DNA from 3 places in the Paenibacillus sp. Mc5Re-14 genome. Region 3 is predicted to be linked to each of the others. Evidence: riboswitches for the same ligand, from Rfam matches in the RefSeq annotation. Region 3 holds a riboswitch; each other region holds the start of a gene.
What was found. A riboswitch is a leader RNA that binds a small molecule or an ion and turns the genes downstream of it on or off. The one in region 3 is predicted to bind cyclic di-AMP.

Region 1 (6,529 bases), 110 kb from region 3:
GGAGTGAAACCGATTTCTATTTGAATTATAGTGAATGCCTTTCCATGATGTCAAGGCGATGATGTTCATAACTTACATGAAAAAGAAGTAGACCGACCCCAACCAAGGTATCGGTCTACTTCTGAACCTTACTGCCGACTGCTCTTTAAGCAGTTGTGTACACTGTTAACGCTAGGCTTACCCTTCCAGCGCCTGCTTCAATTCCTCTGGCGAGGCGTCCCACCATTCCTGATTATGCGAAATCAGCAGGCTTTTGAGCGCTGCTTTATCTTCGCTGCCCAGATCATCCAGCATGAAACGGCGCTTGAGTGCATAATCCATACGGTTAACATGATCGGCAAGAATTTTCCAGCCGCGTTTGGCTTCGTCGTCAATCAGCATCTCGCAGGCCGTCGCGCCACCGTACATACGTCCTTCAGGCGTACGGTCCACAGCTACCCATACCAGCCATACCTGGCGTCCGTTCGGTACGTCTTCTTTATTCGTAGAGAACTTGATTCCACGTTCTACTTTACTTTTGGCATGCATGGCACCGATATCAATTTTCGCCTCTCTTCGGTCAATGATGACCGGGGACATGCTGTTCAGGTCGATTGAGCCTGCGCCGAAGCCCTTATGTTTACTCTTGCCACTGACAATATTCAGTGCAATCTGCTTTTTGCCGTCCGGCTGATTTTCACTCATGCGTCACTAGGCCTCCAATTTCCGTCTTCACACTCATTCTACACTATAAATATTTTAACTAATAATCTCCCGAAAGCAAACATATACATGCTGTAGATGCTTGTCAACGGGAGGTATCCATTGTATGACCCCAGCACGCGCCAAAATCGTTTTATTGTCTACACTAGCCCTCGGACTCCTCGCAGGGACGTTATGGTTTGCCTGGCAACCCCAATCGCAATCCGCCCCTCAGTCTGCAGGCAAACCACTATACGGCTCCGAGTCTGAGTCTGCGCTTGCGCCAGATATGGGCAAGCCTCTAGGGGCCAACATCATGCCCGACCTGCCCAAGAACCCTCCACAGCCCGCTTCGGAAATTCTCAGCAAACGGGTGGTGGAGTATCACATTGATGTATCTCTGGAAAAAGGGCGGGTTTTGCGAGGCACTGAGACACTGACCTGGAGACATCCGGGCAAGAAAACTGTGAATGATCTGTATCTTCATCTATACCCGAATGCCTTCTCTTCTATGGAAACCACCTTTATGAAAGAATCCGGGGGAAAGCTGCGCGGAGACACCATGCCCAAGGACGGCTTTGGCTCCATGACGCTGACCGAACTAAAAACAGAAGATGGTTTATCTCTCATGCACCGTACTCAATATGTACAACCAGATGACGGTAACGCAAGTGACCGTTCGCTCATGAAGGTACGTCTGCCCAAGCCAGTACGAGGTGGCGAAGAAATCACACTATATATGAAGTTTGAAGTCAAACTGCCTGGCATTTTTGCTCGTATGGGTGCGACAGATGATTTTGTAATGGCTGGACAGTGGTTTCCAAAGCTCAGCGTCTATGAGACTGCAGGACAACGTGGACGCGCCGACGAGGGCTGGAACCTCCATCAGTATCATGGCAACTCCGAGTTCTATGCCGATTTTGGAATTTACAGCATACGAATTCGGGTGCCTGAAACACACATCGTAGCAGCGACCGGGTTTCCCACCCGTGGTGCAGTACGACAGAACGGCCAGAAAATATATCAATTTTATGCCGATGATGTACACGATTTTGCCTGGTCCGCTTCACCCAACTTTGTAGCCGTAGAAGAACCCTTTTCTTCTACTGAAGTTCCTGGTGTCAAAATCAAGCTCTATCTGGACCCGTCCCATAAGGAACTCAAAGGACGTTATATGAGCGCAGCCAAGGCCGCCCTTTCGTACTACAGCAAATGGTACGGGCCTTATCCATATTCCACTCTATCTATCGTCGTTCCACCCAAAACAGGCAGTGGAGCCGGCGGCATGGAATATCCGACACTCATCACGGCCGCAGCTGCGGACCAACTGAATCCCGGCTATAATCTGGAACGGACGCTGGTTCATGAGATTGGGCATCAATATTTCTACGGAATGGTAGCCAATAATGAATTTGAGGAGCCCTGGCTGGATGAAGGCTTCACCTCCTATGCAGAAGAACGGCTCATGGAGCAAGAATATGGGCTTATCCCCAACTTGCCATTACAATCCGGACAGGTAGCTTCTCCACAGCCGCTAAACCGCGAATCCTGGAAGTACGGATCGTCGGCTGAGTATGCACAAAATGCCTACTCACGAGGCAAGCTGGTACTACGAGGTATTGAGCGTCAGGTGGGTACGAAAAAAATGGACCGGATTATGCGAACCTATGTCCAGACCTACCGATTCAAGCATCCGACCTCACAGGATTTTCAGCGTGTCGTGGAGAGGGTGACTGGACGCTCATGGAGCCACTATTTTGAACAATATGTATATGACGGCCAGATGGCGGACTTTTCTGTCGATCGCATCACGAACCGCAAGTTGGAGAATGGATATGAAGCAGTCGTGACGCTCAGCAAAAAAGGAGCAGATTATCCCAAGATCCCTGTTCAATTTACCTTCAAGGATGGCACGACAATATTTAAGGCATGGGACGGTACGGGCAAAAGTACATCTTTCCGACTCAAAAGCACCTCCCCCGTGTCCTATGTGGCCGTTGATCCTCTATACACTATTGCACTGGAGAACAAGCATATTAATAATAGCCTGAAGGCTGAATTGGACGAAAAGCAACAAACCCGTTGGAGTGTGAGTGTAACCAAGCTGTTGGAGACACTGCTTGGAAGTCTGTCATGGTGAGGTGTCTATAGATGCGGACTGTTTTAAAAGAAGGCTGGGCGCTAGTGCGCATACGCTTTTATATCGTTATCATTTTATTTTTGTATCGTCTGCTGTGGGGAGTATTTCTCTATCGGCTGGTACAGTCGGCCGTTGTCCCGCTGCTGCTGCGTTATCCTGATCAGAGCCAAAACGAGCTGGGAAAGACCTTGTTTTGGATGGAGGGCCAGATCGCTTTGATGGACAGCCGGGAAGTACACGTATATTTATGGATACTACTAGGGGCGACCGTATTGCGCGTCCTAATCACTCCCTTCATTAGAGCTGGCATATATCAAAGCCTGTATACCGATGCGTCTGAACCGCAAAGCCTGTCCTTCTTCAAGGGGATGAAACGTCACGGTATGTCATCTCTGTTGTATTACATCATCGAGTTGGGTTTGCTGCTGCTTCCCGCCTTCTGGGTGGTACCGAGACTCTATCCTATTGTAGCAGGAACGCTGCAATCTTCCTCTTACCTGTTGCATTTGTTGCCCTATGCCATTGGGTGGGTGGCTTACGGTTGGTTCATTCGGCAGTGCATCCTGTATATGCAACTGGGCACGGTCAGTGGTCATGCCATACTATCGTCCCTGCTCGCCTTCTTTCGCCAGCTTCTTCCGGCTGTAAGCGTATCTCTCTTGCTTGGTGCTTGTGTGCTGCTGGTCTTCGGTCTATTTGGCACCGTAGCGATGATTTGGACTGGTATGTTGGCGCTAATTCTCCAGCAATCGTATCATTTTGTTACCAGTCTGGTCAGGCTGTGGCATATCAGTTCGCAGTATCGTCTATGGCACATCGATATCTCCAGCAGAGGCTAATCCCTCTCTTTATGCTTTCTCCTGCATTTTTAGCTGTCGAAAAAACTTTTTTCTTTCCCGTGCAAACGGCACATAACTGAATACTGTTAACAGAATCTGTTCCTAGGGCGTTAGGAACAGATTTTTTTTGTAACTTTTTGCGATGAAACATTTGCCAAAGCCTGCTGTCTTTGTTACAATAATCGCAGTGAACTGATAGTAACAACTTTGTAATCTTTATTGTAACCTTTATCTTAAAAACATCGTTGTCGTGAATACTGCTCTCCAAGGTGCACATCTTAAGTTAAGCCTAATTCCTGGCACCTAGGAAGCGGGGGAACCAGTTTGGGTGAATTGATCTCGCAACAGAGTGGTCATAGGGGAACCTTCTACCGAATCCTTAAGCTAACCTCGCAGGCATTGGAAGGGGTATATTTTTTTTGAAGAAGAAGCTAACGATCGCAGCCATGGGTCTCGCCATTGCCTTTACATCTTTTACATTCGGTGGCAGCAGTGCATTTGCAGACTCTAAGATGGACCAGGTCATCCAAGATGCCAAAGGAACGAACTATAGAAGCGGAGGTACTACACTCGAGGGATTCGATTGCTCCGGCTTCACAATGTATGTATTCAACAAACTGGGAATTAAACTGCCGCATCAATCTGGATCACAATTCAAAATGGGAGCTTCTGTATCCCGCGATGAAATGAGACCAGGCGACCTGGTGTTCTTCAACACCACAGGAAGAGGCGTTTCCCATGTAGGTATCTTCGTAGGTGAAGGGAAATTCGCCCACTCCTCGACTTCACGTGGTGTAGTAGTTAGCTCACTGAACGAAAATTATTACGCTAACCGTTATGTCGGTGCAAAAAGAATTATGAGCACAGACGCTTACCATTCTGTAGCTTCAGATATTCCTGATGACGACAACGTAGAATAACTACCGCACAGCAAGCTAACCCTAGCCGCAATTTGATTCTGGCCGGAATCGAATTGCGGTTTTTTATGTCCACTACATCAGTAATTATTATCATTACTGACGAACTGACACCTCAAAAGGTTTCAGTTTTAGCGAACATCGTCGGTTTACCGCCACCGCTGGGGGAGCATATGAGCAGTAAATCCTTCTTATTGAATGTATACCCGACTTAGGTACGAAATAAACACGCTTGCCATTCTCCTACAACTTGTCTACAATCTGTGGTTAATGATTGAAGTACCTACATAAGGAGGAATGAAAAAGTGCCGGCCTCAATATCCAACTACCGGATTGTACCGATGGACGAGCATCAAGCGGCTGAAATCTGTGAGTGGCGCTATGATCCCCCCTACAACATATACGGCTGGCTTCCCTGGGAACAAATGAAGGCACTTGAAGTTGAATTTGGAAGTCCCACGCTTCGCCAAGAGCAATATGTTGCCGTACTGGACGAAGAGAATGAGCTGACGGGATTTGCTCAATATTTTCCTATGGTCGGTGTGACCCGGCTGGGTCTTGGAATGCATCCCGAAAGATGCGGACATGGCACAGGCTCCGATTTTGTCCGGGCCATTGCGGAGGAAGCCAGACGACGTCATCCACAGAATGAAATTGACCTAGAGGTTCTCACCTGGAATCAGCGGGCTATACGAGCCTACAAGGCAGCTGGATTTGAGCTGACGGATACCTATGAACGTCAGACTCCAGATGGCAGAAAACCGTTCTATTGTATGGTATATCGTCCTGAACAACAGAACCGGGTTCTATAAATAAGAGCGCCTTCGCTATACAACCGCGATGTTGTATAGCGAAGGCGCTCTTAATATATACAACAGATCATTATAAAATCAATGACTGCTGCGCATTTTTTCAAAAGCTTCATTATATTGTTGGGCTTCCTTAATATCTACGGCCATAATACCGCCATCGTCCCAAGAGGTCAAACGCAGAGTCACGGTCTTGTAATCAATCGTAATAAATGGATGGTGATTGAATGCCTCAGATATAGCGGCAACTTCATCCACGAATGCAATTCCCTTCATAAAACTGGAAAAATTATATTTCCGAACGATCCAACGTCCTTCCTCCAGTTCCCAGCCCTCCAGTTTCTCCAGATGCGCTTCAATCTCTTCTTGTGTAAAAGGCATGTTACGAACTCCTCCCCGTTTATACGGAAGCCTTTTAGCCGCTTACATGCGGCCAAAACTACGATATATTGGTGTACATATTACCACGGCCCCGTTGATAAATCCATAAGACGGCCTTTAAATCAAAGGGACCGACGTCAGCTCCTCATCTCCGATGAGTACATAGATCCGGTGCTGCTCCGGCTCATAAATCACAACGCCGCTGCCTACAGTGATTATGGGCTCCGTACCCAGTGCATAAAATAGGTCTTCTGCCAAAGCTTCATTGACTTCCTGACGCCCCATCGGGTTCAGCCTGTCCCAATCTTCTGCTTCCATTTCAAAAAATTCATAGCTATCTGGGATGCGTCCCACAGCCTCTGTCAAATCGTTCAAAATTTGTTCATACTCGCGCCCATGCTTTACTCCCATGCTATTTCCTCCAATGGTTCAGCGATTCAATACATAATCACTTTATTATACCGGAAATTGGCCCTTAACAAAAAAGAGAGTTTTGTCGATAAATACTATAATCCGTCTCATAATGACGCGCTTGGGGCAAGGACGACCCATGCGGCATGAAAGGATTCAAAATCTATTCTCATGGATGAGGTGTATCATGCAAATTACAACCATTATTGGACTTGTGCTCGGGCTTTTGTCACTGGTCGTCGGGATGATCCTGAAGGGCGCGCCAGTCGTCAATCTGGTCAATAATCCCGCTGCTTACATGATTATTTTCGTCGGAACAGCAGCAAGTATATTCATGGCGTTTCCGATGGA
Region 2 (6,529 bases), 2.8 Mb from region 3:
GCCACAATGACCTTTAATGCATATTGCCAGGTGCGTTTGCTCATGTGTAACCCTCTCCTAGCTTGCCCGAATAACCTTGACGTCTCCGGTAATCACTTCTTCTCCTTCATAAAGCATAAAGCGACCGTCCTGCCATTCTACCCGCAATAGATGGTAATCATCAGACTGGTACTGCCAAACATGTTGCTCTCCACCCTGCCGGAAAGGAGCACGGCCCATAACGGTAACATGCCCAAAATACTGTTCTTCCAAATGATACGTTGTATCATCCAGCTCTAAAATGGTCGGTACTTCCTCCGGGTTGTCTAGTCTGCCATCGATGGCCTGATAAAGTCCGAATTGCAGTGTTTCCCGTTCCTCAATATGAAGATAACTCACTTGATTACCATCCTGAAGCGTCAAAACAACGGCATTCCGAGCACGATTATGTACACGACCTACCACTTCATAGGTGACAAGCGACACCTCACAAATATCCCCTGGATTTAAGTGAAGCATGCTTTTTTCCGCTTTCGGCGGTTCAGGCTTGGCAAATAGATTTGAAATTCGTTTCCATACACTCATGGTCATATTTCCTCCTTACTTTGCCTAGAAGCATGCTGTAATGATCAAGGCACCAACCAAATGCAGCGCTCCCGAAAACAGACCGAAACCAATTTTACCTTCCTGGGTACCTTTATCCAGATCAAACTGTGCCCAATATCTCAACAGCAGACGCACAATCACTTCCAAAACAAGCAGGATAATAAAGGCAATCACAGAATACACAAGCGCTTCAAGCAAATTATTAGCGGTAGCAATTGAACCTGATAAAATATATCCTTGTGCAATCAGCTTCATAATCATCCGTACCGTTACGGCCATATTTCCGGCTTTTACTTCGGCAAAATCCTTATACTTTGTAAATAAAGAATCGACATACATTAATACGAACAGCAAAATAGCACCCGCGCCCGTCCATACCAGCATCGCTTTCATCGTTTCTAAAAAATGCATTTGCTACCATCCTCCACATCTTCTTGACTACATATATTGTTTACGCCCCCAGGCAGGGAAAAGCGAAGGAGAAAACGTTTCTCCTTCGCTTACTGAGCCATCACACTAGCGGCAATGCTTAAAAGTTCTTATTTGTTTTCGTATTGTTTCAGCAAAGCGGCAAGTTCATCGTCCACAGCACTTTTCTTATCCAGCTCTTTGAACTCTTCATCCAGCGATTTTTCCTTGGAAGCCATTTCGTTGCTCGCTTCAGCACGTGCTTCTGCTTGCAGCATTTTTTCCTCCATACGCTTCAATCCAGCAGTTGCCGTATCCGAGCTAAAACCGTTCATAGCTTTGTTAATTTCAGTTTGCGCTTTAGCCGCGTTATAACGGGCAACCAGTGTCTCGCGCTTGTTTTTCATTTCAGTCAGCTGTCTACGCATTTCATCCAGCTTACCACGCAGGTTGTCAGCTGCAGCTTTGTTTTGCTCATAACCAGCTTGGAACTCGTTCATTTTTTGTTCGGCAGATTTCTTTTCTTCCAGCGCACGACGAGCAAGATCCACATTTTGTGCTTTTGCAGCCGTATGAGCCTGTTCTTCGCGTTTTTTCACCAAAGCTGCCTGTTCTTCGTATTGCTGTTTGAATCTCTTTTCAATAGCAATTTGAGCGGCTACCGCTTTCTCTGCGTCTTCCAGATCCTCTTGCATATCACGAATGTATTGATCCGTCATTTTAACTGGATCTTCTGCCTTGTCGATAATGGCGTTAATGTTAGACATCGTAAGATCTCTTAATCGTTTGAAAATAGACATGTGAAGTTCCTCCTAGAATTGAATGCTTAAATTTTAAGCTCTGTACACATGTTTACGCAAGCTTTGCAAAGAGGTTTCAAAAATATCTAAAAACCGCGTAGATAAGGCTCTGGGATATCTGCCTGTACTTTTAGCGCCCGTGAAGCATGCAGCGCCCAATAGGGATCACGCAGCATGGCACGCCCTATGGCTACCAGATCAGCTTCATTTTGCTGAACGACTCGGCGGGCATCCTCATAATCATCCAATAAGCCGACAGCAATGACAGGCACATTCAATTTTTCACGGACGGTATGAGCCAAATCGACCTGATAACCAGCACGCGCAGACGGGCCTCCGCTGGAGCCTATCGGACCCTCACCACCAGAAGAAATATGGAAAATGTCTACACCTGCATCACGATATCGTTCCCCTATGGCTGCTATGTATTCAACATCATATCCGTCTTGGACATATTCTTTGGCAGATATCCGCATTAGCACAGGCATATCAGCAGGAAGTACCTCTTTAACAGCACGGATCACCTCAACACCAAACAGTGACAAATCCTGCCCATACTCATCTTCTCTGGTATTGGTTAAAGGGGAATGAAATTGATGGATCAGATAGCCGTGAGCACCATGAATCTCTACCGTGTCAAAACCCGCTTCTACCGCCCGGCGAGCCCCCTCTTTGTAGGCCTGAACCAGTTCCTTGACTTCTGCTCTCGCCAAAGTGTGCGGATCTTTAAAGCGTTCACTAAAGGGGATCGAGGACGGGCCTACAGGTGTCTCAGCATCCTCGGCTTTGCGTCCGGCATGGCCTAATTGAATGGCAATTTTGGCACCATACTTGTGGACTTCCTCTACGATTTTGCGATATGCGGGAATATGTTCGTCACTCCAAATGCCCAAATCACGATCCGTAATGCGTCCATCCGGATGAACCGCTGTCATTTCCACAATTATGAGCCCAGTCCCTCCTACCGCGCGACTCACATAATGGACATAATGCCAATCCGTCGGTTTGCCGTCCTTGGCCTCCACGCTGTATTGGCACATTGGGGCATGACAATCCGATTTTTTAATGAAAGCCCCTTTAATTGATAAGGAGTAAACAAGTCGGTCACTTTTATCCATCCTTCCCTCAATTCCAAGTATGTATCATTATGAATAGCATCCCCATTATACACCAGCTGTCATGGTATACCGAATCCTTTGAAAGGCTAAAACTTGCGAAAATGCTTCAGTTTTCGGTCATGTTTAAGAGAATATGTACGTTTACTTCGTCATCTTCACGGATACCCGCTTCATGATGTACTTCTCTTCAGCCGTGTAGGCTTCACTCAATCACCAGCATAATTTTAATAGGACAGGTACATAATAGCTGAGAGCACCACTAGGTACCACTGCACGGAAAGGGGGAATACAAATGCGGTACAGGGGAGTGTTGCCATGTTTAGCACTGTTACTAGCATTTTCAAGTTTTCCCGTTCACGCGGACACGCCTTCCAACATTGGAACGCCCCATCCCAAGGAAGCTGCTGTCGCTACTTCGGTATATCAAAGTAAAGATCGAGCTACTCCAACATTAGCGATGCTACGAAAAAAGCATGCGGACATTTTTAAAATGTGCGGCCCGCACACCCGCCAAATTGCCTTAACCTTTGATGATGTGCCCGATTCAAGGTATACGCCGCAGGTTTTGGACGTATTACACGCAAATGGTATCAAAGCTACCTTTTTTATCGTCGGCCACCGTGCGGAAAAGCATCCGGGGATCATACGCCGCATCATCCGTGAGGGTCATGCTATAGGAAACCATTCCTATACTCATCCGGATTTCAGGAAGGCCACACCAGAACGTTTTCGTCACCAGATTACAAAAACAGAACGCATTTTAGAAGCCAGCATAGGTTTTCGACCCAGATTGATACGACCACCCTATGGTGAAATCACGGAGCCTCAAATCCAGTGGGCACGTCGTCATGGGTACATGATCGTCAATTGGAATGTGGACTCTCTAGACTGGAAGGGATTAAGCAAAACACAAATTCAGCGCAACGTGATCCCGGCTACCGGACCTGGCTCCATTATTTTAATGCATGCAGGTGGAGGTCAAAGTTCCAACTTGCAAGGCACTGTCCAAGCTTTGCCGGGTCTAATCCACTCTCTAAAAGCTAAGGGCTACAAATTTGTCACTGTCCCCCGGCTACTTCACACATCGGAACGAAAATAACAGTACGTCTAAGCTTCAAATATACCAACAACGTAAAAAGGCTGCCTTAACGAGCAGAATGCTTCTGCTTGTAAGACAGCCTTTTTTAGCGATAAACGACCGGGCCTAATAAAAAGTCGTCCCAGTTATATGTTGTATGATAGATCAAGTTTACATAACTTATATTATGTTTAATTAAATCATACATAAGCACAATGCTATTTATCAATGACGTACAGTTTCACATTCTGGAAGCCGAAGTCGTTCACGAATGATTTATTGCCAGGGATAAAGATATCAATCCGCTTTCCGGTAATAGCACTGCCCTGATCACGGGCAACGGCCACAAAAGAATGGTTTGGCAATCCGGGATGGGAATAACCTGTAACTAGCACCTTTGTTCCCATAGGAATGACTTTCGGGTCTACCGCAATTGTACCTAGCTTAAGCGGATTGCCGTAATAATCGACCGCACCCCATTTGCCATTTTCATCAGCTGCGGCAGAATATGCTGTAGCTTTAACATCAACTACTTTACTGTAATTAAATGTTTTGCCCCATGCTTCAATTGTTGGCTTCTCATTCGCTGGTGCTTTCTCTGTAAGAAGCTGTGGCTTCGAATCCGAAGCCGCCTTTACACTTTTTTCGTCTGGCACTTTAATTTGCAGACCTGCATATATGTTGTTGGACGCAATATCCGGGTTAGCCTTCGTCAACTCATCTACTGATACCCCATAACGTTGAGCAAGCAAAAAGAAGGTATCGCCTTCTTTGGCAGTGTGAAGCGAAGCAGCATCTGCTACTCCAGCTGTCTGTGCCAGCCCTGCAATAGCTGCAGCAAGCACCGCAAATTTCATAGTTTTTCCAATATGTTTTAAATGTTTCAAAGATATGTACCTCCTCTGTTATGCCTGCGAAGTTAGCTGTCGGATTCGGACTCAGGAGAAGCCCTATGCTTGTGCAATTCACCCCTAGGCATATTCCACAACATCTTATGATGCATTGGAATCATTGCCGTTGTTACGTCCCCCGCACTTCCCATGGTTTGAGCCCAGCACCTGAGTATTTATTATCATTACTGCTGCCCCGGTAAGTTTTGGCTTACTGCATAATATCACAATTTTGTAACCTTATCTGCATGAAAATGTTGGTAACCTTGAATATCGTACTATACTCGTTACAATTTTGTCATTAAGAATCCGTTTTCTGTTACAAAAATATGGAGATATAGTGACAAAAAGAGAAAAGCCCTCCGTGAAACATCATCACGAGAGGGCTTTGTTAATATTTCATAAAAGCATTTTCTTACAGCACTTTAGCAAGAAAATCACGGGTACGGTCATGGCTTGGAGTACCGAATACTTGCTCAGGCGTACCTTGTTCTATAATTTGACCGTTGTCCATAAAGATGATTCGATCCCCTACCTCACGGGCAAAGCCCATTTCATGCGTCACGATCACCATCGTCATGCCGCCCTCAGCGAGCTTCTTCATCACGTCCAGAACCTCTCCAACCATTTCAGGGTCAAGGGCAGAAGTAGGCTCATCGAACAGCATTACGTGTGGCTGCATGGCCAAAGCACGTGCTATCGCAATACGTTGTTTTTGACCACCAGATAACTGGTTCGGGTAGGTATTCTTCTTATCCTCAAGACCCACGGTCCGCAGGAGCTCCAGCGCAATTTTCTCCGCTTCTTTCCCCGACTGCTTTTTCACCTGCGTTGGTGCAAGCGTCAGATTCTGCAGTATTGTTTTATGCGGAAACAGATTAAAATGCTGGAAAACCATCCCCATCTTCTCCCGAGTCGCATTAATATTATGACCACGGGCCGTAATCGGCTCACCCTCAAACAAAATTTCCCCTTCTGTTGGCTGTTCCAACAGATTCATACAACGCAAAAACGTACTTTTTCCTGAACCACTCGGGCCGATAATGACGACTACTTCACCTTTGGCGATATCTATATCAATGCCTTTTAAAATTTCATTCTTACCGAATGATTTACGCAGTTGTTTAACGGTGATCACTGGCTCTCAACTTCCTTTCCCATAAACCCAACAACTTAGATAAGCTGAATGTCATTACAAAATAAATAGCGGCTGCGATTACGAACGGACTCAAGCCTTCGTAGGTAATATTCTTAATGACCTGGGCTTGATACATAATATCCACCATCCCAATGGTCGAAATAATAGATGATTCTTTAATGATCGTAATGAACTCATTACCAATAGCAGGCAATATAGATTTAAATGCTTGCGGTAAAATGACATGACGCATTGCTTTGCCTCGTCCCATCCCGAGCGAGCGGGCAGCTTCCATCTGTCCACGGTCTACTGCCTGAATACCAGCACGGAAAATTTCAGCCAAATATGCCGAACTATTCAGAGACAACGTAATTATACCAGACTGAAGTGGCGTAAAATTAACCCCCAACGTCAAAGCAACTCCGTAATGAATGATCATGAGCTGCACCAGCATAGGTGTGCCGCGCAGTATCTCTACATATGCGGTACCTAGCCACTCGATAATACGAATA
Region 3 (6,529 bases):
ACTGGATACAGAGAGGTTTACCTTCGCTGGTTTTCCTCCAAGGGAAAAAAAGGATCTAGAGAAGTTATTGCAATCATTTCAGGTATCCCATGGCACAATTCTTTTTTATGAATCTCCTCACCGTATTGTAAAGACATTGACGGTATTAAAGGAAACATTAGGATCACGCAAAGTGGTGCTTGCCCGTGAGCTGACCAAGTTGCATGAGGAATGGGTGCGTGGAACGGTGGAGCAGTGTCTTGCGAAATTAGAGGAAAATCCGCCGCTTGGTGAATACTGTCTGGTCGTTGAGGGGAAAAACGAAGAGGAAGAAGAACAGGAGCGGCAGGCATGGTGGCAGGACTTATCTTTGGAGTCTCATGTCGCCCATTACGAGTCAGAGGGGCTTACTCGCAAGGATGCCATGAAACGTACAGCCACAGACCGTTCAATTTCCAAGAGGGACGTGTACAACGCACTCTTATGAATACGTGTCTAAACAAAAAAGGGCCTTCCAACGGTTGGGTTCAAACCGTGGAAGGCAACAAGGAGTATATATGAAAAAGGTTAGAATTAACAATCTCTGATAAGTCTATTATATACTAAAATTCTCAGTTTGTCACAGGTGTTGGGATTTCAGAAATGCAATCTTGGCAAACAATTTTCCCTTTGAAGTAAATTACGTTCTCAGCATTGCCGCAGAAGATACAAGCAGGCTCGTATTTTTTAAGCATGATGCGCTCGCCATCAACGTAAATTTCCAAAGCGTCTTTCTCTCCGATTCCCAGGGTACGGCGCAATTCGATTGGAATAACAACACGTCCGAGCTCGTCAACTTTTCTTACAATACCAGTGGATTTCATCATAATAAATCAGGCTCCTCTCGCCGTTTAAAATAATATAAGTGTCATGATTCGACAAAATTTTCTCTTTTCTGATATTTACTATACCAACGATTCCCAAAACAGTCAACCTTAAAAAAGTAGTAACAGCCTAATTATGCAAAAGTATTTAGAACAAAGAGCTTTATTCATGTGAATTACCTTATTTTACGGATGATTTGTCTTGTGTGTCGATTTGGAAATGTCGAAAAGTGATAATTCGACAAAATACGACAAACTATGTCGAATAAGGGAGGACGTTTAGGATTTTATTGTATTTTAATCCATTATTCCGAATATTAAAGGAGCTGATATCTTGCACCAGCCACTCAGTGAAGAAAAAGTTTTTAAGGACCCGGTACATAATTACATCCATGTTCAGGATACTGTGATATGGCGATTGATCAATACGCCGGAGTTCCAACGGTTACGACGCATTCGGCAGTTAGGCACATCTTATCTTACGTTTCATGGAGCGGAGCATAGCCGGTTTTCACATTCACTGGGCGTATATGAGATTACGAGACGTATTATTTCTCAATTTGAACGTGGAGATTTTCCCGACTGGCCCAAGGAAGAAAGACTGATTGCTCTGTGTGCCGCTTTGTTGCACGATGTGGGGCACGGTCCATTTTCTCATTCAATTGAAGAAGCCTTTCATATGAACCATGAGGATTGGACATGCCGCATTGTACTGGGGGACACGAAGATCAACGCTGTGCTACGGCAAGTTGATGAGATGTTGCCCCACAAGGTCGCGGCGGTTATAGCCAAAACGTATGATAAGCCGATTGTTGTCAACTTGGTAACAAGCCCGCTGGATGCTGACCGTATGGATTATTTGTTGCGGGATGCTCATTCAACAGGTGTTAACTACGGGACAATTGATTTGGATCGTATTTTACGTTTGCTGCGCCCTCACAATGGGAGAATTGTCGTAAAAGAGTCGGGTATGCATGCAGTAGAGGATTATCTAATGTCACGCTACCAGATGTACTGGCAAATTTATTTCCATCCTGTAACACGCAGCTCAGAAATCCTGTTACGTAAAATTTTCAAGAGAGCTAAGGAATTGTTCAAAAACGGATATGAGTTTGGTTTTCTGTTGGATCCGCTGCCCGATCTATTAAAAGGAGAGCTAACAGTGGAGCAGTATTTGATGCTGGATGAGTCTTTGATTCAGACGGTATTTAGCCAATGGAAACGAGAAAAGGACGAAATTTTAAGTGATTTGAGCAGCCGTTTTATGGATCGTAGATTGTATAAATATGTAGAGATTGAAAATATGGATACAGATACCGTTGACCATATTCGAGAGGCTTTGGAAAAGGCTGGCTTGCATCCTGAATATGATCTTGAAATTGATTTTCCGACAGATCTTCCTTATGATGTGTTTCGGCAGGGCGGTTCAACGGACAACCAGATTTTACTGCTTGGACGTCAGGGCGAGGTGCGGGAAATATCCGAAGTTTCAGAAATTGTACGCTCAATAAGTGGCATTCACCGAGGAAAATATCACATGTATTTTCCCCAGAATAAATTGAACGGGGTAAAAGAAAGGCTTCCTGCCGAAATAAGGAATTATTTTGTCAAACAATAGACAAATATATAGAAATGTAAGTAAGAAAAGGAGATGAAAACCTTGGATTTATTCGACACTCATACTCACCTAGATGCGCCACAATTTGATGAAGACCGTGAAGAAGTTATAGCACGTGCTGTCGAATCAGGAGTAACACGGATGATCAATATCGGATTTAATCGTGAGACCATTCCATCCACCATGAAGCTGGCTGAGACGTATGATTTTATTTATGCAGCTGTTGGATGGCATCCGCAGGATGCCATTACAATGCAGGAGGGTGATTTAGAATGGATTGCATCGTTATGCAGTCATAAAAAGGTTGTAGCGATCGGAGAGATCGGTCTGGATTATTATTGGGATACATCACCAAAGGATGTGCAGCAGCGGGTACTTCGAAATCAAATTGGCCTGGCACGTGAGCTCAACATGCCAATTGTTATCCATAACCGGGATGCACATGAAGATATTGTGAGGATTTTACGTGAGGAAAAGGCGGGCGAGATTGGCGGAGTCATGCACTCCTTTTCTGGGAGTTGGGAGACAGCTAAAATGGTGCTGGATATGGGTTTCCACCTTTCCTTCGGCGGGCCCATAACGTTCAAAAATGCCAAGCAGCCAAAAGAGGTGCTGGCCCAGGTACCGTTGGACCGTCTGCTTATTGAAACGGACGCGCCTTACTTGACGCCTCATCCGTTTCGCGGGAAGCGAAATGAGTCGGCACATGTGAGATTGGTGGCAGAGGCAGCCGCCCAAATTAAGGGAATTACAGTGGAGGAATTGGTATCCATTACGACCCAAAATGCCTTGGAACGATTTGACATTCAGTGAAAAAGCGAAGAAATCAATCAAAATAAAGAGATAGACGGAGCTAATTATGATTTTGTTGCAGGAAACTCAAGAATATTACAATTTTTTAACCGAATATTTTGAAAAATGTACTTGAAACCTGCTTTACAACATGCATGGAAACAGGATATCATCTTTTCAGTGAATTGTTGTTGAGTGTAACCATCAACAAATCATTTCATGAACCAGTCTCGCTGAGTCCCTTTTACAGGGAACGGGGGAACCGATATGGCTTACAGTACGTCCGGCGTATATGCAAGAGATATTATCTCTTCAGTAGTCGGCTCGACCGAAATTCATTTCCTGGATGGGATTGAACAGGTAGAGAAGCCGTATTTCGATTTCTTTCTGGGTCTTCGGGGTGAATGTGAAGGCGACCGCCATGAGCGGTTGACCTAAGCTAGGGCGACTCTCTACGTCCGAACCCGACAGCTAACCCCGTAAGCGTAACAAGAGAGAAGCCATCTCGTGCATGAGTTTTCCCGCATATTCACACATGTCGGAAGCCACGAAAGAGCTCTCTAGTCTCTTTCTTTGGCTTTTTTTGTTGTGAATAAAAGAAAATCTGTCATCATACTGTGGTTAAACAGGGGAGGACAGCATGCCGCGAAGACGGGTACATGGTGCAGGACAGTCGCAGTACGGGCTTGTCTTGTAGAAAATCTGTTATAGTCACGTCAACGATCAACTATGTCTTACTCCAGACGGCGGGCTATGTAAGGAGGACGGAGGAAATGGGCATTTTCCGAAAAGAGGAGACCCATGAGTCACGCTCATCCAGCATGTCTTACGTATTACGTTGGAAGCAAGAAAATGTGCGCCAGGCTGCTTTGGTTGCTATTTTTCTAATCGCACTAACGATTATGATTTCAATTCTGATGTACACGCAATCTAAAAAACAAGTCTTTTTTGTCATCGATGGTAAGGCATCTGCGGTAGAAACCCGGGAATCCAAGCTCCAAGATTTGCTCAATGAGCATTCTATTTCACTTCAGCCGCATGATACAATTTCCATGCCGCTAAACGGGGCAGTACAGGATGGGGATCGCGTAGTCATTAAACGTGCCAATCAGGTTAAAGTATCCTCAGGCAATGAGACGAAAAAGCTGTACACAACAGAAAATACAGTAGAGGGTGCCATTCGCACTTCGGGCTATAAATTATCATCAACGGATAAAGTTTACCCTGCGTTGGATGCCTCTGTTTCAGCTAACATGGACATAAAAATCGTCCGTGTAAAGAAACAGCAGGTCGAACAGAAAAAACAAGTGCCTTATCAGGTCATCAAAACAGCAGATCCAAGTCTCTATAAAGGCGATAATCGAGTCATTCAAAGTGGCAAATCGGGTGTGGTAGTCCAGCATGTTCAAAAGGTATACCATGATGGAAAATTGGTGTCCAAACAGCTGGTCAACAAGGAAGTCGCACAAAATCGTGTGGATAAGGTAATTGCGGTAGGGACGAAGAAAAAACCGGTCGTTCTAGCTGCTTCCATCGGCCCTAAAGATGCGGTTAAGGCTACAAAGGTTAGTTCGGGCAGTGCTGTCCGTAAAGCAGGTATTAATTTTAATTATAAAAAAGTTTTACAAAATGTCTCGATGACGGCGTATTCTGCCCAGGAGCCAGGTATCGGTACACGTACCGCCTCCGGCACGCGTGTCACGGAAGGACGCACCATCGCTGTCGATCCGAATGTAATTCCAATCGGCTGGTGGGTGTATATTGAAGGGGTAGGCTTCCGCCGTGCGGAGGATACCGGTGGCGCGATTAAAGGCCACAAAATCGATGTGTATTATGAGAGTTTAAGCCGGGCTAACCAATTTGGTCGTAAGCACGGTAAAACCGTATATGTTATCGGACCTGTAAAGCCGGAAATCAACTAAAACAGGTTGTGTATGTTGAGGACAATGCGATAGTATTAACAACATAGTTATGCCATGCTAAGAAGAGGATATCCTCTTCTTATTTTGTTTTCAAAAGCAGGGAAAGATAATATATGTTGCTGTGTAGCAGTGGAGGGAAACGAAGATGATCAAGGAAGTGATCGTGGTGGAAGGCCGGGATGATACGGTAGCCATTCGCCGTGCTGTCGAAGCAGATACAATAGAAACTGGCGGTTCAGCCATTAATAAAATGACGCTGCGGAAAATTGCATTGGCGCAGGAACGGCGGGGGGTCATTATTTTAACTGATCCCGATCATGCAGGGGAGCGTATCCGTAAAATCATCGCCTCCAAGGTCCCCGGCTGCAAGCAGGCTTTTATACCTGAGGCAGAGGCGACACGCAAAGGGGATATTGGCGTGGAGAATGCCTCCCCGGAAGCCATCAGACACGCTCTCGCACGGGTACATACGACAGTGGAAGGCGCCGAACCGCTGATTGAAATGGCGGACCTGATTGACGCTGGACTTATTACCCACCCCAATGCTGCTGCACGCCGTATGGCCTTGGGGAATGTACTGGGTATTGGCTATTGTAACGGAAAGCAGCTACATAAGCGGCTCTCTGTATTTCAGATCAGTCGTGAGGAATTTGCCAGTGCGCTGGCACAAATCGAAAGTGAAGGATTGTGATATCCGTATGACAGGGATTCAAGATATAGCAACACCGCGGCGTACGAAGGAAATTATTCAAAGGCACGGTTTTTCGTTCAAAAAGAGTCTGGGACAAAACTTTCTGATTGATCAAAATATTCTGAGCAAGATCGTAAATGCTGCCGGATTGGATGATACAAAGGGCGCGCTTGAGATCGGTCCGGGCATTGGAGCTTTGACCGAGAAATTGGCGCAATCCGCTAAGGCAGTTACCGCCGTTGAGATTGATCAGCGGCTGCTGCCCATTCTTGAAGAAGTGCTGGCCCCTTACGAGCATGTAAAGGTTCGTCATGGGGACGTGTTAAAGCTGGATTTGCGTGAAGTGTTTGCAGCTGACTTTGCAGATGTGAGCAAAGTGAGTGTCGTCGCTAATCTGCCGTATTACGTCACTACACCGATTCTGATGCGTCTACTGGAGGACAAGCTTCCTTTGGAGAATATCGTCGTTATGATTCAAAAGGAGGTGGCTGAGCGCATGGCTGCGTCTCCTGGTACAAAGGATTACGGCAGCTTAAGCATAGCCGTGCAATATTATAGCGAGCCTGAGTTAGTCTGTACGGTGCCGAATACAGTATTTATTCCTCAGCCGAATGTTGATTCGGCAGTTATTCGGCTGCGTGTACGAGAAGTCCCTCCGGTGGAA

Region 1: linked by a shared signal. The riboswitch ahead of BN1546_RS10790 (C40 family peptidase) and the one ahead of BN1546_RS11185 (3D domain-containing protein) in region 3 are both predicted to bind cyclic di-AMP.
Region 2: linked by a shared signal. The riboswitch ahead of BN1546_RS23785 (3D domain-containing protein) and the one ahead of BN1546_RS11185 (3D domain-containing protein) in region 3 are both predicted to bind cyclic di-AMP.

The regions. Positions count from the first base shown of each region.
Region 1 is NZ_CVPD01000001.1:2,354,777-2,361,305, forward strand. It holds gene BN1546_RS10775 (YwhD family protein) at 178-684, opposite strand; gene BN1546_RS10780 (M1 family metallopeptidase) at 809-2,821, shown strand; gene BN1546_RS10785 (hypothetical protein) at 2,833-3,660, shown strand; cyclic di-AMP (ydaO/yuaA leader) riboswitch at 3,937-4,074, shown strand; gene BN1546_RS10790 (C40 family peptidase) at 4,080-4,580, shown strand; gene BN1546_RS10795 (GNAT family N-acetyltransferase) at 4,883-5,389, shown strand; gene BN1546_RS10800 (4a-hydroxytetrahydrobiopterin dehydratase) at 5,468-5,767, opposite strand; gene BN1546_RS10805 (hypothetical protein) at 5,885-6,178, opposite strand; gene motA (flagellar motor stator protein MotA) at 6,366-6,529, shown strand, end outside.
Region 2 is NZ_CVPD01000001.1:5,248,613-5,255,141, reverse strand. It holds gene BN1546_RS23815 (DUF4247 domain-containing protein) at 1-44, opposite strand, end outside; gene BN1546_RS23810 (DUF4178 domain-containing protein) at 58-564, opposite strand; gene BN1546_RS23805 (DUF350 domain-containing protein) at 589-996, opposite strand; gene BN1546_RS23800 (PspA/IM30 family protein) at 1,125-1,793, opposite strand; partial or broken gene BN1546_RS23795 (NADH:flavin oxidoreductase/NADH oxidase) at 1,880-2,901, opposite strand; gene BN1546_RS23790 (polysaccharide deacetylase family protein) at 3,204-4,010, shown strand; gene BN1546_RS23785 (3D domain-containing protein) at 4,208-4,876, opposite strand; cyclic di-AMP (ydaO/yuaA leader) riboswitch at 4,883-5,051, opposite strand; gene BN1546_RS23780 (amino acid ABC transporter ATP-binding protein) at 5,295-6,017, opposite strand; gene BN1546_RS23775 (ABC transporter substrate-binding protein/permease) at 6,004-6,529, opposite strand, start outside.
Region 3 is NZ_CVPD01000001.1:2,462,662-2,469,190, reverse strand. It holds gene rsmI (16S rRNA (cytidine(1402)-2'-O)-methyltransferase) at 1-466, shown strand, start outside; gene BN1546_RS11200 (AbrB/MazE/SpoVT family DNA-binding domain-containing protein) at 591-845, opposite strand; gene BN1546_RS11195 (HD domain-containing protein) at 1,177-2,460, shown strand; gene BN1546_RS11190 (TatD family hydrolase) at 2,503-3,273, shown strand; cyclic di-AMP (ydaO/yuaA leader) riboswitch at 3,474-3,754, shown strand; gene BN1546_RS11185 (3D domain-containing protein) at 4,026-5,174, shown strand; gene rnmV (ribonuclease M5) at 5,320-5,865, shown strand; gene rsmA (16S rRNA (adenine(1518)-N(6)/adenine(1519)-N(6))-dimethyltransferase RsmA) at 5,873-6,529, shown strand, end outside.